Regions from separate parts of the Uliginosibacterium sp. TH139 genome, predicted to be linked through region 2. Evidence: predicted binding sites of a transcription regulator. Region 2 holds the regulator's gene; each other region holds the start of a gene.

Region 1 (4,755 bases), on a different contig from region 2:
GCCGCGCTGCAGCTTGCGCTTCGTTGCGTCGTCCGGGTGCATGAAGATCACCGCTTCCGGCACCGCCTTGTGCAGCTCGGGCACCCGGCGCGTCATCGAGCCGGTGTGCCAGTGCTCCAGCACGCGGCCGGTGCATAGCCACAGGTCGAAATCCTTGTCCGGCATTTCCGGTGGATTCACATAGGGCAGCGCGAAGATGACGGCCTTGCCATCCTTGTGGCCGTAGAACTTCACACCTTCGCCCTTCTTCACATAGGGATCGAAGCCTTCGCGGAAGCGCCACAGGGTTTCCTTGCCATCCACCACCGGCCAGCGTAGGCCACGCGCCTTGTGATACATGTCGAAATCGGCGAGATCATGACCATGGCCGCGGCCGAACTTCGCGTACTCCTCGAACAGGCCTTTCTGCAGATAGAAGCCGAAGATTTTCGACTCGTCGTTCATGTAGCCGGTAATGGCGTGGGCATTCACCTTCTCGACTTCGCTGAGCGGGAATTTGTTCACCACCTTGTTGGCGTACAGCACGTCATACAGGGTCTTGCCCTTCAGTTCCGGCTTCTTGGCGATCAGCTCGGCCGGCCACACTTCCTCGACCTTGAAGCGCTTGGAAAACTCGATGTACTGCCACAGATCCGAGCGCGCGTCGCCCGGCGCCTTGACCTGCTGGCGCCAGAACTGGGTGCGCCGCTCGGCGTTGCCGAACGCACCTTCCTTCTCGGTCCACATCGCGCTGGGCAGAATCAGGTCGGCGGCCAGTGCGGACACCGTGGGATATACATCCGAGACCACCACGAAGGCGGCCGGATTGCGCCAGCCCGGGTAGACCTCGCCATTGATGTTCGGCCCGGCCTGCATGTTGTTGGTGGTGCTGGTCCAGTAGCACTTGACCTTGCCATCCTTCAGGGCGCGGCTCTGGGCCACGGCGTGCAGGCCGACCTTGTCGGAAATGGTGCCGTCGGGCAGCTGCCAGATCTCTTCGGCGTGCTTGCGGTGCTCCGGATTGGTGACGACCATGTCCGCCGGCAGGCGGTGGGCAAAGGTGCCGACTTCGCGTGCGGTGCCACAGGCGCTGGGTTGGCCGGTGAGCGAGAAGGGGCTGTTACCGGGCTCGCTGATCTTGCCCACCAGCAGGTGGACGTTGTAGATCATGTTGTTCACCCAGGTGCCGCGGGTGTGCTGGTTGAAACCCATGGTCCAGAAGGAGATCACCTTCTTCTTCGGGTCGGCATACAGCTCGGCCATTTTCTGCAGCTTGGCGGCCGGCACGCCGGAGAGTTTGCTGACCTTCTCCACGGTGTATTCGGAGACGAACTTGGCGAACTCTTCGAAGCTGATCGCTTCGGCTTTGCCCACGTCGCCCTTGGGTTTGCCGTCTGCCCCCGGGTAGCCGTTGTTGGTGGCGTTCTTTTCCAGATCGTGGCCGGGGCGCAGGCCGAAACCGATGTCGGTCTCGCCTTTCTTGAAGTTCACATGCTTCTTCACGAAATCCAGATTCACCTTCTTGTTCTGGATGATGTAGTTGCAGATGTAGTTCAGGATCGCCAGGTCGGTGTTGGGCACGAAGACCATGCCGTTGTCGGCCAGGTCGAAGGAGCGATGCTCAAAGGTGGATAGCACGTGCACCTGGCATTGATCGTGGGATAGCCGGCGATCCGTGATGCGGCTCCACAGGATCGGGTGCATCTCGGCCATGTTGGAGCCCCACAGCACGAAGGCATCGGTCTGCTCGATATCGTCGTAGCAGCCCATTGGCTCATCAATGCCGAAGGTGCGCATGAAGCCGGTGACGGCGCTGGCCATACAGTGGCGCGCATTCGGGTCCAGGTTGTTGGTGCGGAAACCGGCCTTGTAGAGCTTGCTGGCGGCATAGCCTTCCCAGATCGTCCACTGGCCCGAGCCGAACATGGCGATGGAGTTCGGCCCGCTCTCCTTGATTGCCGCCTTCCACTTCTCGGCCATGATGTCGAAAGCCTTGTCCCAGCTGATCGGCGCGAATTCGCCGTCCTTGGCGTACTGGCCGTTCTTCATGCGCAGCAGCGGCTGGGTCAGGCGATCGGCGCCGTACATGATCTTGGACAGGAAGTAGCCCTTGATGCAGTTGAGCCCCCGGTTGACCGGCGCGTCCGGGTCGCCCTGGGTCGCTACGATCTTGCCGTTCTGCACGCCCACCAGCACCGAGCAGCCGGTACCGCAGAAGCGGCAGGCGGCCTTGTCCCAGCGCACTTCGCTGGGGGTGGCTGCGGCCGTGGCGGCATGCACCAGCGGGCTGCCCACGGCGGTTGCGGTGGCTGCGGCCAGCGCCTGGGTCTTGATGAAATCGCGACGACTGAGCGTTGCACCGCCCCCGACCCGGCTAGCCGCCGGGTCACCCCCCGCGGGGGTCAAGTCAATCTTGGACCGGTCCTGCGATTGTCTTGTGGTCATGCCTGCATCTCCTGTACGTGTCTTTTCTTGGAACTGGCCATGGCGGTGGCCAGTTCGTCTGGGGTGACTTCTTCGTCGGTGTATTCGTAGGCCAGCGTGGTGCCCAGCACGCCGCTGGCGACGGACACGGCGAGAATCGAATCGGTGACGGCATAGCCTTCGCCGTCTTCCAGCATTACCACCAGGCGGCCCCCATCCGGTGTCGTGCCGTGCAGGCTTGCGCCGGCAATGCCGACGAGGCGGGCGGCGACTTCGGCGGCCTGTTCCGGCCTGACCCTGACCAGCAGACTTACGATCTTCATGTGGTTCTCCAATCCCGGTGGGCTATCAAAGCAGTCTGGTAAAAATGCACTGCTGTGGTGCGTCATTCCACCCAAAAGGGAAATGCCCCGCACTGGTGCCATCAGGGGGATTGGAGTCGCTTGGCCGGGGTGGCCTCCTTGATTCGTGTCAAGAATGGCCAGAGCCCTTGCTCTGCAAGACTTTGCGAGACTCAGGGATTACCCGTGGCCGGGCGAACGCGAGGTGGCAGGGTGTGAAGCAGGGCGAGGCGCTGGCGGTAGGCGTGCATCGCACGAGCCAGCAAGCTCAGCTGGACGAGCTTGCTCGCCGCGAGCAGGGCCGCACCGGGCAGGACCAGCACGGGAACGAAGGCGGCCGTCGTGAGCACCAGGCTGGCGCCGAAATCGGCCAGCAACTGCGCACGCTGGGCGCGCTCAGGCACGATCTGGTGCAGCAGGGGCAGACGCGCGCGGGCATTGTTGGCGCGCTGCCAGTGCAGCCAGATCAGGAAGGGCACGATGCGATAGAGCATCACGCTGATCGTTCCACCCCCCAGTCCGGTCAGTGCCAACACGCCGAAGGCTACGCCCCAGCGTGGGTCCGACGCCAGGCTGGCGAGCAGGCCCAGCAAGGCCAGCCCGCTGGTCAATGCAGCGACCGCCAGCCAGCCCCAGTGGAAGGCATCGCGCTCGCCGCGCCGCGCTTCCACCACGCGCAGCCCGGTGAGCAGGCCGAAAGCCAGGCACAGAACGGCCAGCAAGGCCGTACAGAGTTGTGCCAGCGTGCTCCAGCCGGCCAGGCTGGCGAGGCCACCGGCGAGCAGCAGCAGTGGCAGGCCACGCGTAGCCAGCTCCCAGTGCCTGGGATAGGGCGCGCTGACATGGAACATCGGCACCACCACGCTGCTCACGCTGATGATCAACCCGCCGACCCAGCCGATCAGCCCCCACTGTGCATGCCAGTCAACGAGTTGCAGGAAGGGCAGCGCCCAGCCGAAACGCATCACCCCAATCAGTGTGAGGCCCAGCAGTACGGTGGCGGCGAAGGCCAGGGCATTGCGGCGCAGGGCGGCGGGCAGGGTGGCTTGCAGCTTTTGCTGCCACAGCGCGCGAAGCAGCTTGGCCAGAAAACTCAGCAGGCTTGCGGCCAGTAGCAGGCCGGCTGTGAGCAGCCAGGCCGGGTCGGCGAAGAGGAAGCCGCCGGCGAGCGCGTAGGCCCCCGCCAGCAGCGCGAACAGGATCAGCCAGTCCAGCCGCGGCCAGCGCGGCAGGGCCAGGCCGCAGGCCACCGGTACGAACTGCAGGAGCGCTCCCAGCATCACCGGCATCAGGCCGGCCAGGGCGAACAGATGCACGGCTGCCAGCGCGGCCGGATGCCAGCGCGTGAGCAGCGCTTCAGGCTGCCAGGCCAGCAGGATTCCCGCCGCGCCCATGCCGGCCAGGCCGGCCAGAAAGTGGGCGAAGGAAAGATCAGGCGCAGGCGAGGCTTCGGTGGAGACGAGTTGCATGGGCGTGTACAAGCGGAACTGGCCGCGAAGGTTTCGGTCGGGGTGCTTGTGGCCGGGTCAGAGACTTGTTTTCGTAGGGGCGACTTCAGCCGGCCTGCCACGCGGGGTGTGCGACTGAAGTCGCACCTACGAGGTTTGTCCCGCCGCCGCGATGTGCAGGCGGAACTGCTCGTAACCCGAAAAATCCTCGCGCTTAGCCGTCCATGCCCAGCCGCGCTCGCGCAGCCAGTCGTAAAGCGGGAAGGGCTCGCGGTGGATGAGCACTTCCAGCGCTTCGCCGGCCGGCAGCACATCCAGTGCGGCCATGATGCGTTCGAAGGGTTCGGGTGGCGGCAGGCCGCGCACATCCAGTGTTTCCATCAGGCCTCCCGGCGCAGCACGATCTGTGCGCTGAGCTCACCGATGCGCGTCCCAAGGCCTTGCTGCGCCATCGGGTAGAGGATGTTTTCCTCCTTCATGTTGTGTTGCTGCAGCAGGATCAGCAGGGCTTCGCCGTAGCCGCGCACGCCGTCCGTCTCCTGTGAGGCGATGGATTCGGCCAG
Region 2 (4,755 bases):
AAAGCCTGAGTCACTGCTCCGCGTCCGTGCGTACCCATCCACACGGCATCGCACTCCAGATCATTGACAGCATTGGCAATCGTTTCGCCCGGCGAACCCACTCGCACATGCTGCTCGACATCAAGCCCAGCCGCACGCAGACGCTCGGCTACAGGCTGTACAACTGCCAGCCCTTCTTCATGGTAGTAAGCGTCAACTATCTCGCGGGCCACGTGGCGCGTCGCAAAACCAATCGGAATCGGCAGGTGCACATACAACACATGAACCTTGGGCATCTCGCGCAAACGAGCAGAAAAGGTCAACAAGGCATCCACCACACGTGCGGAGTATTCAGAACCATCGACAGCCAGCAGGATGTTCATAGCCTTGTCCCCATCAAAAACTCACACCTCGCAGATCACACCAGCCCACAACAACCCACCGAGTTCAGGCGCACGGATCAGGCCATATATGCCGAAAAACAGCACCACAAGACCAGCCACTAATCTGAAAGAACGGCTGCGCACCAGATTTCTGTAACGTGCGAGGAGAATGCCAGCGAAGAGCAGGTTCGGCAGGGTGCCTGCCCCGAAAGCCAGCATCAACCCGGCCCCCCGCACAGCCGAGCCATTCACCAGCGCTAGCGACAGTACGCTGTAGGTCAAACCACAAGGCAGGAATCCCCACAGGAAGCCTACTGGCAGGGCCTGGCGCCAGCTTCGCACCGGCAGGAAACGCTTGCTCAGCGGCTGGATACGCCGCCACAGAAGCTGCCCGCCACGCTCCACGCCAGCCAGTACGCGGGTGAAGCCCATCAGGTAAAGCCCCATGCCGATCAGCATCAGATTGGCCAGAACGAAGAGCATCAGCTGCAGCGGCAGGAAGCGATTGAAGAGCATGCTCGCCGAACCGATCGCGCCGACCAGCCCGCCGATCAGGGTATAGCTTGCAATGCGGCCGAAGTTATAGGCTAGCTGACGCGACCACACCGGAGCAGCACCCGGAACCGGCGATGAAAGCGCGCTGACGATGCCACCACACATGCCGATGCAGTGAGCTCCACCCAGCAGGCCAATCAGAAAAACGGAGAGAAAACCGCTGGCGGAAAAATCAGACACACCAAGCCCTTCGAGGGATACGCCCCAGTCAGCCAGGGCGCTTCCTACCATCAGATCACGCGGGAATAGCGCCGCTTCTCACGGTCGCTACGCAAGTAGGCGTCAAAAACCATGGCGATGATTCGTACCAGCATGCGCCCAGCCGCGCTGACCTGTACGCCATGCGCATCAATACTAAGCAAACCAGCAGCACCAAGTTCACGCAAGTCGTTCAGCTCTGCCGCGAAATACTCCTCAAAGCAAACCCCGAACCGGCTGGACATAAGCTCAAAGGACAGCGAAAAGTCGCACATCAAGGTCTGGATGACCGCATTGCGCAGCTCGTCATCCGCACTCAAAGCCCAGCCACGCATCACGGGCAATTCGCCGCGATCAAGGGCTGCGTAGTAGGGATCAAGCTCGCGCTGGTTCTGGCAGAAAGCCCCGCCCGCCTTGCCAATAGCGGACACCCCGAAGGCCAGCAGATCGCATTCGGCATGCGTCGAGTACCCCTGAAAGTTGCGCTGCAGGCGCCCCTCACGCTGAGCCACCGCCAGCTCGTCATCTGGCCGTGCAAAGTGGTCCATACCGATGAATACATACCCTGCAGCCCCAAGGCGCTCGATGGCAAGGGCAAGGATCTGCAGCTTGGCGTCCGGTGCAGGCAGGTCCGTCTCGTTGATCCTTCGCTGCGGCATGAAGCGACTCGGCAGATGGGCATAGTTATAGAGCGCCAGCCGATCCGGCTGCATCGCCAGAACCGTATCCAGGGTACGGCCGAAGCCCTCCACACTCTGGTGTGGCAAACCATAAATCAGATCCACACTGATCGAACGAAAACCCTCCGCACGCGCAGCATCGATCACCAACCGGGTTTCCTCGACGCTCTGGCGACGATTTACGGCCGCTTGCACCTTCGGATCGAAGTCCTGAACCCCCACACTCATGCGGTTAAAGCCTTCACGCGCGAGCAAGGCCACGGTCTCGGCGCTCACCTTGCGCGGATCAACCTCAATGGAGAACTCCCCTTCTGCCTGCAGCGTGAAATGCTGCCGGATCGCGCTCATCAGACGAAGGATCTCCTCCGGCTGCAGGAACGTAGGAGTACCACCGCCCCAGTGCATCTGGGCCACCGGCCGAGGAGCCGGCAGCAAGGCTGCCTGCATGGCCATCTCGCGTTCAAGATAGTCAATGTACTTCGCCGAACGTGAGTGATCCTTGGTGATCACCTTGTTACAGGCACAGTAGTAGCAGATGGTGTTACAGAAGGGGATGTGGAAATACAGCGACAACGGGCGAGTACCCTGCGGCGTTGAGAGGCGCGCAAGGTGCCCAACCTGGCTTTCCGGCGTAAATTCGGCCAGAAAGCGGTCTGCCGTAGGGTATGAGGTATAGCGCGGGCCCGGCACGTCAAACCGGCGGATCATGTCGGGGTCGAACTGGATCGTCTGGAGCACGATTCGATTTCTTTTGAGTTAATCAGCCAAGATCGCAGACTTATACCCCAAAAACGTTGATGCTGATCAATTCGCAGGGTACACTTCAAGGGTGGATCAAAAAGTAACCAAGCCCCTGCCCCCTGCTATGCGCATCGCCTGCAGTCAATGCAACCTGCGCGAGTTGTGCCTTGCCGTCGGTCTGGATGACGCGGATCTGCACAAGCTCGACGAACTGGTCGTGAAGCGCAAGCTCAAGCGCGGCCAGCAGCTCTACCGTGCCGGTGATGCCTTTGAGGCGATGTACGCCATCCGTACCGGATTTTTCAAGACCGACATCCTCACCGAGGAAGGTCTCGAACAAGTAACCGGTTTTCAGATGGCCGGCGAGATCTTGGGCATGGATGGGATCAGCAATGACCATCACGTCTGCAATGCAACTGCACTGGAAGACAGTGAAGTCTGCGTGATGCCCTACGATCAGCTGGAAGACCTGACGCGCGACATCAAATCGTTGCAGCAGCAGTTCCACAAGTTCATGAGCCGCGAGATCGTACGTGACCAAAGCCTGATGATCCTGCTGGGGTCGATGCGCGCTGAAGAACGTATTGCCGCTTTTCTGCTGAACCTTTCTCAGCGCATGCGTGTGCGTGGCTATTCCGCCTCGGAATTCCACCTGCGCATGACTCGCGAAGAAATCGGCTCCTATCTTGGCCTCAAGCTGGAAACCGTGAGCCGTGCCTTCTCAAAGTTCCACGACGAAGGCCTGATCGGTGTTCAACAGAAACATATCCGCATCCTCAATGCGGATGGCCTCAAGGCACTCCTGAACCACGCTCCGAGCTGACCGCTGAGTTCTCAGTGCCTGCCAAAGGCGCTGGCGTCTCAGGTTTCCAGCACGTACCGGCCAGGAGCAGCCCCAAGGCTTTTGGGTGCAAGACTCACGGCCTGCGGAGCCGGACGCAAGACTCCGGAGTGTGGCGCCAGCCAAGCCGCCCAATCCTCCCACCATGACCCAGACTGCCACTCTGCGCGGGCCAACCACTTTTCCGGTGAATCGGTACGGTGGACATGATCAGCCCGGAAGCGGCGCTTCGGCGGCGTAATCACTGGATTGACGATCCCAAGAATGTGCCCGGAACTGGAAAGCACATAGCGCTTTGGCCCGCGCACAAAATTCATGATCCGAAAAGTCTGTTTCCAGGGGGCGATGTGATCATCCTCAGCCCCCACGGAATACAGGGGCTGTTCGATGCGCTCCAGATCGATAAGCTGCCCACCCACCGTCAAGGCATCACGCTCGATCAAACGATTATGCAGATATAGCTCATTGAGATACCAGGCATGCATGGTGGCCGGCATACGCGTGGTATCCATGTTCCAATACAGCACATCAAAAGCAGGTGGCTTCTCTCCATACAAATAACCGTGCACGTAGTAATGCCAGATCAGGCTATTGGAGCGCAGCAAGCGGAAAGCTGAAGCCATTTCCTTGCCTTCCAGTACTCCCTTGCGACGCATCGCATCAGTAAGGAAGCGCACACTCCCTTCGTCGATGAAGACTTCGATATCCCCTGGGGCAGAGAAATCGGTCAGCGTGGTGAAAAGTGTCCAGCTGACGACCGGATGTTTTTCGGCAGGATACTGGCGCGTGGCCCAAGCCATGTAGATCGACAAGGCCGTGCCGCCAATGCAGTAACCAGAAGCATTCACCTTGTCGGCGTTCGACAACTCGCGCGCGGTATCGACAATGAAATCAATGCCTTCGGTGATGTAGTGGTCGAAACCTACATCATGCATCGACAAATCCGGATTCTTCCAGCTGGTGATGTAAACATCGATGCCCTGATCAAGCAAATAGCGCACCATGCTTTTCTTCGGAATCAGATCCAGTACATAGAATTTGTTGATCCAGGGCGTAACGATAACCATCGGCCGCGCATGCACTTGTGGCTGGGTTGGAACATAGCGGATGACTTCCAGCATGCGGTTACGCGCAACGACTACCCCCGCCGTAGTCGCAAGATTCTCGCCCACCTTGAAGTCGTCCGGATTCGTCATGCGGATATCACCAGCAGCCAGATCCGCCAGAAAATTCTCCATCCCCCGACGCAAACTCTCGCCATTGCTTTCTGCGGCCAGGCGCTGAGCTACTGGGTTGCTCCAGAAAAAATTAGTCGGAGCCACCGCATTGAGATATTTCCGCCACCAGAACGCTGCTCTGCGACGTTCGTTGTCGGACA
Region 3 (4,755 bases), on a different contig from region 2:
TCACCGAGGGTTTCGACTTTCGGGTGATCCAGCGAGTTGGCGGCGCGCGAGCAATACACGCCCAGCGCATTCACGCAGCTCTTGTGGCCGGTGGTGTAGGCGTGTGCGGCGTTGGCCGAGTCGGTGATGATCGAATCGGTGCCCTGGGTGCTGAGGAGCGCCATGGCCGGCAGTTCGTCCATGGCCAGCTTGCCCTTGAGTTTGCCGTCTTCAATGCCTTGCGACAGGATGCGCGCCGCAGTGCGGTGGGCAACCGAGAAGCCGTCGCCGATGAAGAGGATCACGTTCTTCGCGGCAGGTTTGGCCGGCGTGGCGTAGACGTTCCACACCACCTTGCGGGTGTTCGTGCCGTCCGAGGCTTCGACGCTGTACTGGCCCGGTCTGGTGAGCGTTACGTCACGCAGGATCAGGCTGGAGGCGCCCTTGCCGGTTTCGTCCGGGATCAGGCTGGCAGACTTGCCGAGCAGCTTGTGATAGTCCTGCCCGTTGAGGGTCAGTTTTACGCTGGCGGCATCGACCGTGCCGGGGAACTCGACCTTCAGGTCGAAGCGCGAACCGGCGAGAATTTCGGCGCGATTGATCGGGTAGAGGGTCTGCGCGGCGGCAGGCAGGCAAACGGCGGCGAGCAGGGCGGCCGCGACGGGAAGGCGGGCAAAACGCATGGATGTGTTCCTTGTGAAGAGCGAGAGCGACATCCGGCAGGGTATGTGTTACAGGTTAAACATTTTTGACAGACGCCCGTCATTTAGCGGTAACCGCTTCGTCATCTCTCGAGGCAGGCCGCTCGCCGGTGGATAATGTTTGGCTTGTGATCAGCCTGCAGCGGAGATTTTCATGGCCCAGCACTTTGCCAGCGACAACTATGCCGGGATCTGCCCGGAGGCCTTTGCCGCCTTTGCCGAAGCAAACTCAGACCACGCCATGGCCTATGGCGATGATGAGTGGACCCGGCGCGTATCGGATCGCATGCGTGCGATCTTCGAAACCGATTGCGACGTGTACTTTGTCTTCAACGGCACGGCGGCCAATTCGCTTGCGCTGGCCTCGCTGTGCCAGTCCTACCACAGTGTGATCTGCCATGAGGCGGCACATGTGATGACGGATGAGTGCGGGGCGCCGGAGTTTTTCTCCAACGGCGCCAAGCTGCTGGCGGCCGCGGGCGAGTTTGGGCGGATCAGCCCGGACGAGGTGACGCGTCTGGTCGAGCGCCGCAGCGATATCCACTACCCGAAGCCGCGTGTGGTGACGCTCACCCAGGCGACCGAGCTGGGCACCTTGTATCGCCCCGAGCAGATCGCGGCGATCAGCGAGCGGGCGCGCCAGTATGGCCTGCGCGTGCACATGGATGGCGCGCGCTTTGCCAATGCGGTGGCCTCGCTGGCGGTGAAGCCGGCGGACATCACCTGGCGTGCCGGCGTGGATGTGCTGTGCTTCGGCGGCACCAAAATGGGTTTGCCGGTGGGTGAGGCGGTGGTGTTCTTCGACCGGCGCCTGTCCGAAGATTTTGCCTATCGCTGCAAACAGGCCGGCCAGCTGGCGTCCAAGATGCGTTTTCTGGCTGCGCCCTGGCTGGGCATGCTGGAGGACGGTGCCTGGCTGCGCCGTGCCGCGCATGCCAATGCGATGGCCGAGCGTCTCTCGCGTGGGCTGGCAGACTTGCCGGGGTTGCGCCTGATCGCGCCAACTGAGGCCAATGGTGTGTTCGTGGACTTGCCGGCCGAGGTCGCGGCGGGCCTGCGTCGGCGTGGCTGGCGCTTCTACGATTTCATCGGTAGTGCGGCACGCTTCATGTGCGCCTGGGATATCGAGGCGGAAACTGTGGATGCGCTGCTGGAGGATGCACGTTCCCTGTGTGAGGCTTGAGCTTTCCCTGCGGGAAAGCGTGTAGGGGCAATTCCCATTCTCGCGAAAAGGTCTTTTTGATTAAGATCAACTCCGCAATTTGAGGGGCGCGGAGAGGGGCGTGCAGGAGCGCCCTTCTTCAGCGACGGAAATGTTTGCCCAACCTACAGAGGAGAGACTCATGAACAAGAAAATGCTGGCGGCCGTGCTTGCCCTGCTGGCGGCGACGGCCATGCCTGCCGCACATGCCGAGGAGAGCCCGTGGTTGCTGCGGGTGCGCGCGGTCTATGTTGATTTCGATAACAAGCAGTCCGACGGTTTGCCGCTGGGGGGCTCGACCGCCATTGAGGCGAAGAGCCGCTGGATTCCTGAGTTCGATATCAGCTACTTCTTCACCAAAAATATCGCCACCGAACTGGTGCTGACTTATCCGCAGGAAGTCGACATCAAGGTGGGGGGCAGCAAGCAGGGCACGATCAAGGCCTTGCCGCCTTCGCTGCTGCTGCAGTACCACTTCACGGATCTGGGGGCTTTCAAGCCTTATCTTGGGCTGGGCCTGAACTACACCCTGTTCTCGGATCGCAGCAATATCCTTGGCAGGGCGGCCGAAGTCGAAAGTTCCAGTATCGGGCTGGCGGCTCAAGCGGGGCTGGACTTTGCCCTGAGCCGGAACTGGTCATTGAACCTGGATGTGAAATACCTCCAGATGGATACCGACGTGAAAGTGGGCGGCACCAAGGTCGGCAATGTGGGTCTGAACCCGATCACCTGGGGCCTCGGGGTGGGTTACCGCTTCTGAATGCTCTTTTGTCTGAGACTAGAAAGGCGCCTGCGGGCGCCTTTTTGCATGCCGGCGGATGGGCTTGAGGGTGTGTGCGTTGCTGTTGCAGTGAGGATTGACGCAGACTTGAGGGTGACCACGGATGATCGTGCCGGGGGCTTTGGGAACGGACCACTCGATGATATTCACTCCGCGACAACGCTTCATTGCCCTGGCGAGCTTGGGTTATGCCGTTTTTGCGCTGGCCTGGATCTTCCTGTCCGACCAGTTGCTGGCCGAGCTCACCGATTCGTCGCGCATCGTCTGGCTGTCGACAGCCAAGGGCGTGGCTTTCGTGTTCATTACCACGGCCATGCTGTTTTTCGCCTTACGTGCCGTGCCGGCCGCTGATGCGCTGCGCGCGGTGGCAACGCCGATGAATGGCTTGCGCCCACTGCTGGGGTGGCCCCGCTGGCTGCAATATGGATTTGCCCTTGTCTCCAGCCTGAGCTTTGCCTTCATGCACTTCAGCCTGGCGCATGGCCCGGAGACACCGGTTTTGCAGATCCTGATCTTGCCGATCATTGTCAGCGCGGCCATTGGTGGCCTGTGGCCGGGTTTGTGGGCCACGGTCCTGGGGGCGAGTGCTTCCCTTTTGTTGATGCCGCCGGAAGCTGCGGCCCAGTTGCTGTCCATCCCGAGTGAAAAGCTGCGCTGGGTTTTTCTACTCGCTAATGGCCTGCTGATCAGCGTGTTATGCGAAACCCTGCATCGCGCCTGGTTCCGTCTCGAAGCCAGCCGGAGCACCCAGGCTGCGATCCTGCGCAGCGTGGGCGATGCGATCATTGCAGTCGATGAGCGAGGCCAGATCAGCTATCTCAACCCGGAGGCCGAGCGGATCACCGGTTGGCCAATGGGCGAAGCGCTCGGGCAGGAGATCGGTGCCGTGTTGCGTCGCTCGGGGTTGGACGCCGTGCATGCTGCCGCGCTCTCGGGGGATCTGACCCTGATCCGCCGCGATGAGGCGGAGATCCCGGTGTCCCTGCGCGAGACGGCGATTCATCATGACGATGGACGGGCTGCCGGACGGATTTTTGCCTTCAGCGACGAGCGTGAGCGGCGGCGCATGGAGGCGGCCCTGAAGCATCAGCACGATTTGCTCAAGGACATGAGCGCGATGGCTGAGCTGGGCGCCTGGGAGGTGGATGCAGCGAGCCTGCAGGGGCCGCTTAGCGAGGAGGTAGCGCGGATTTGCGGCCTCGATGCCGCTGCACAGCCCCCTTTGCTGTTTGGTCCGCATCTGTTCAGTGAGCGCTGGCGTCTGTTGTTCGAGTCGGCCATGGCGCGCCTGTTTGGGGAGGGCAGCGCCTGCGACATGGTGCTGGCACTGCAGACGCCCGGCGGTGTAGAGAAGTGGGTGCGCCTGGTGGCCGAGCCAGTGCTGGTTGAAGGGCATATCGTGGCCGTTCGCGGTGCGATGCAGGACATCAGTACCCAGCGACGGACCGAAGATGCCCTGCGCGAGAGTGAGGTCCGCTATGCCCGGGTCATCGAAGGCTCGGAGCAAGGTTTCTGGGTGTGGAATGTGCAAACCAACCAGTTTGATATCAGTCCGCGTTTCGCTTCGATGCTGGGCTATCAGTTCGGCAAGTGGGATATTTCACCGGCCCGTTGGGTCGATTATCTGCATCCGCAGGATCTGGCGCGGGCGCACACTTCGATCGAGGCGCATCTGGCCGGACGCACGCCATTGCATGAAGTGGAGTTCCGGATCCGCACGGCCAGTGGGCAGTGGAAATGGATTCTGACCCGCGGCCGCATCGTCGAGCGCGATGCCGAGGGGCGGCCCCTGATCATGGCCGGCACCCATACCGATATTTCGGTGCGCAAGGAGACGGAACTGGCCCTGCGCCGCGCGGCTGCCGTGTTCCAGAATGCGCGGGAAGGGGTGGTGATCACCGACGCCGAGCTGCGCATCGTGATGACCAATGCCGCCTTCACAGAGATTACGGGCTATAGCGAGGCCGAGGTGCTGGGCAAACCCGGCACCCTGATGCGCTCAAACCGTCACGATGAAGCGTTCTTCAAGGGGATCTGGGAGTCCGTTGCGCAGCACGGCCACTGGCAGGGAGAGTACTGGGGCCAGATCAAGG

Evidence for each region. Region 2 encodes FNR, which switches genes on or off when oxygen is low (the NO sensors DNR and NnrR bind a similar motif). Its sites were predicted from a motif close to TTGANCTAGNTCAA; they were not measured.
Region 1: the regulator FNR is predicted to act here: its motif matches at 2,865-2,878, upstream of C0V76_RS09705 (chaperone NapD).
Region 3: the regulator FNR is predicted to act here: its motif matches at 1,920-1,933, upstream of C0V76_RS07845 (OmpW family protein).

Annotation. Positions count from the first base shown of each region.
Region 1 is NZ_PKRR01000003.1:571,946-576,700, reverse strand. Features, by position in the region: gene napA (nitrate reductase catalytic subunit NapA) at 1-2,424, opposite strand, end outside; gene C0V76_RS09705 (chaperone NapD) at 2,421-2,726, opposite strand; gene C0V76_RS09700 (hypothetical protein) at 2,918-4,213, opposite strand; gene C0V76_RS09695 (DUF2249 domain-containing protein) at 4,340-4,573, opposite strand; gene C0V76_RS09690 (hemerythrin domain-containing protein) at 4,573-4,755, opposite strand, start outside.
Region 2 is NZ_PKRR01000004.1:36,514-41,268, reverse strand. Features, by position in the region: gene C0V76_RS10075 (universal stress protein) at 1-362, opposite strand, end outside; gene C0V76_RS10070 (sulfite exporter TauE/SafE family protein) at 384-1,148, opposite strand; gene hemN (oxygen-independent coproporphyrinogen III oxidase) at 1,148-2,533, opposite strand; gene fnr (fumarate/nitrate reduction transcriptional regulator Fnr) at 2,661-3,359, shown strand; gene C0V76_RS10055 (alpha/beta hydrolase) at 3,398-4,755, opposite strand, start outside.
Region 3 is NZ_PKRR01000003.1:161,199-165,953, reverse strand. Features, by position in the region: gene C0V76_RS07855 (alkaline phosphatase) at 1-662, opposite strand, end outside; gene C0V76_RS07850 (low specificity L-threonine aldolase) at 835-1,863, shown strand; gene C0V76_RS07845 (OmpW family protein) at 2,024-2,641, shown strand; gene C0V76_RS07840 (EAL domain-containing protein) at 2,802-4,755, shown strand, end outside.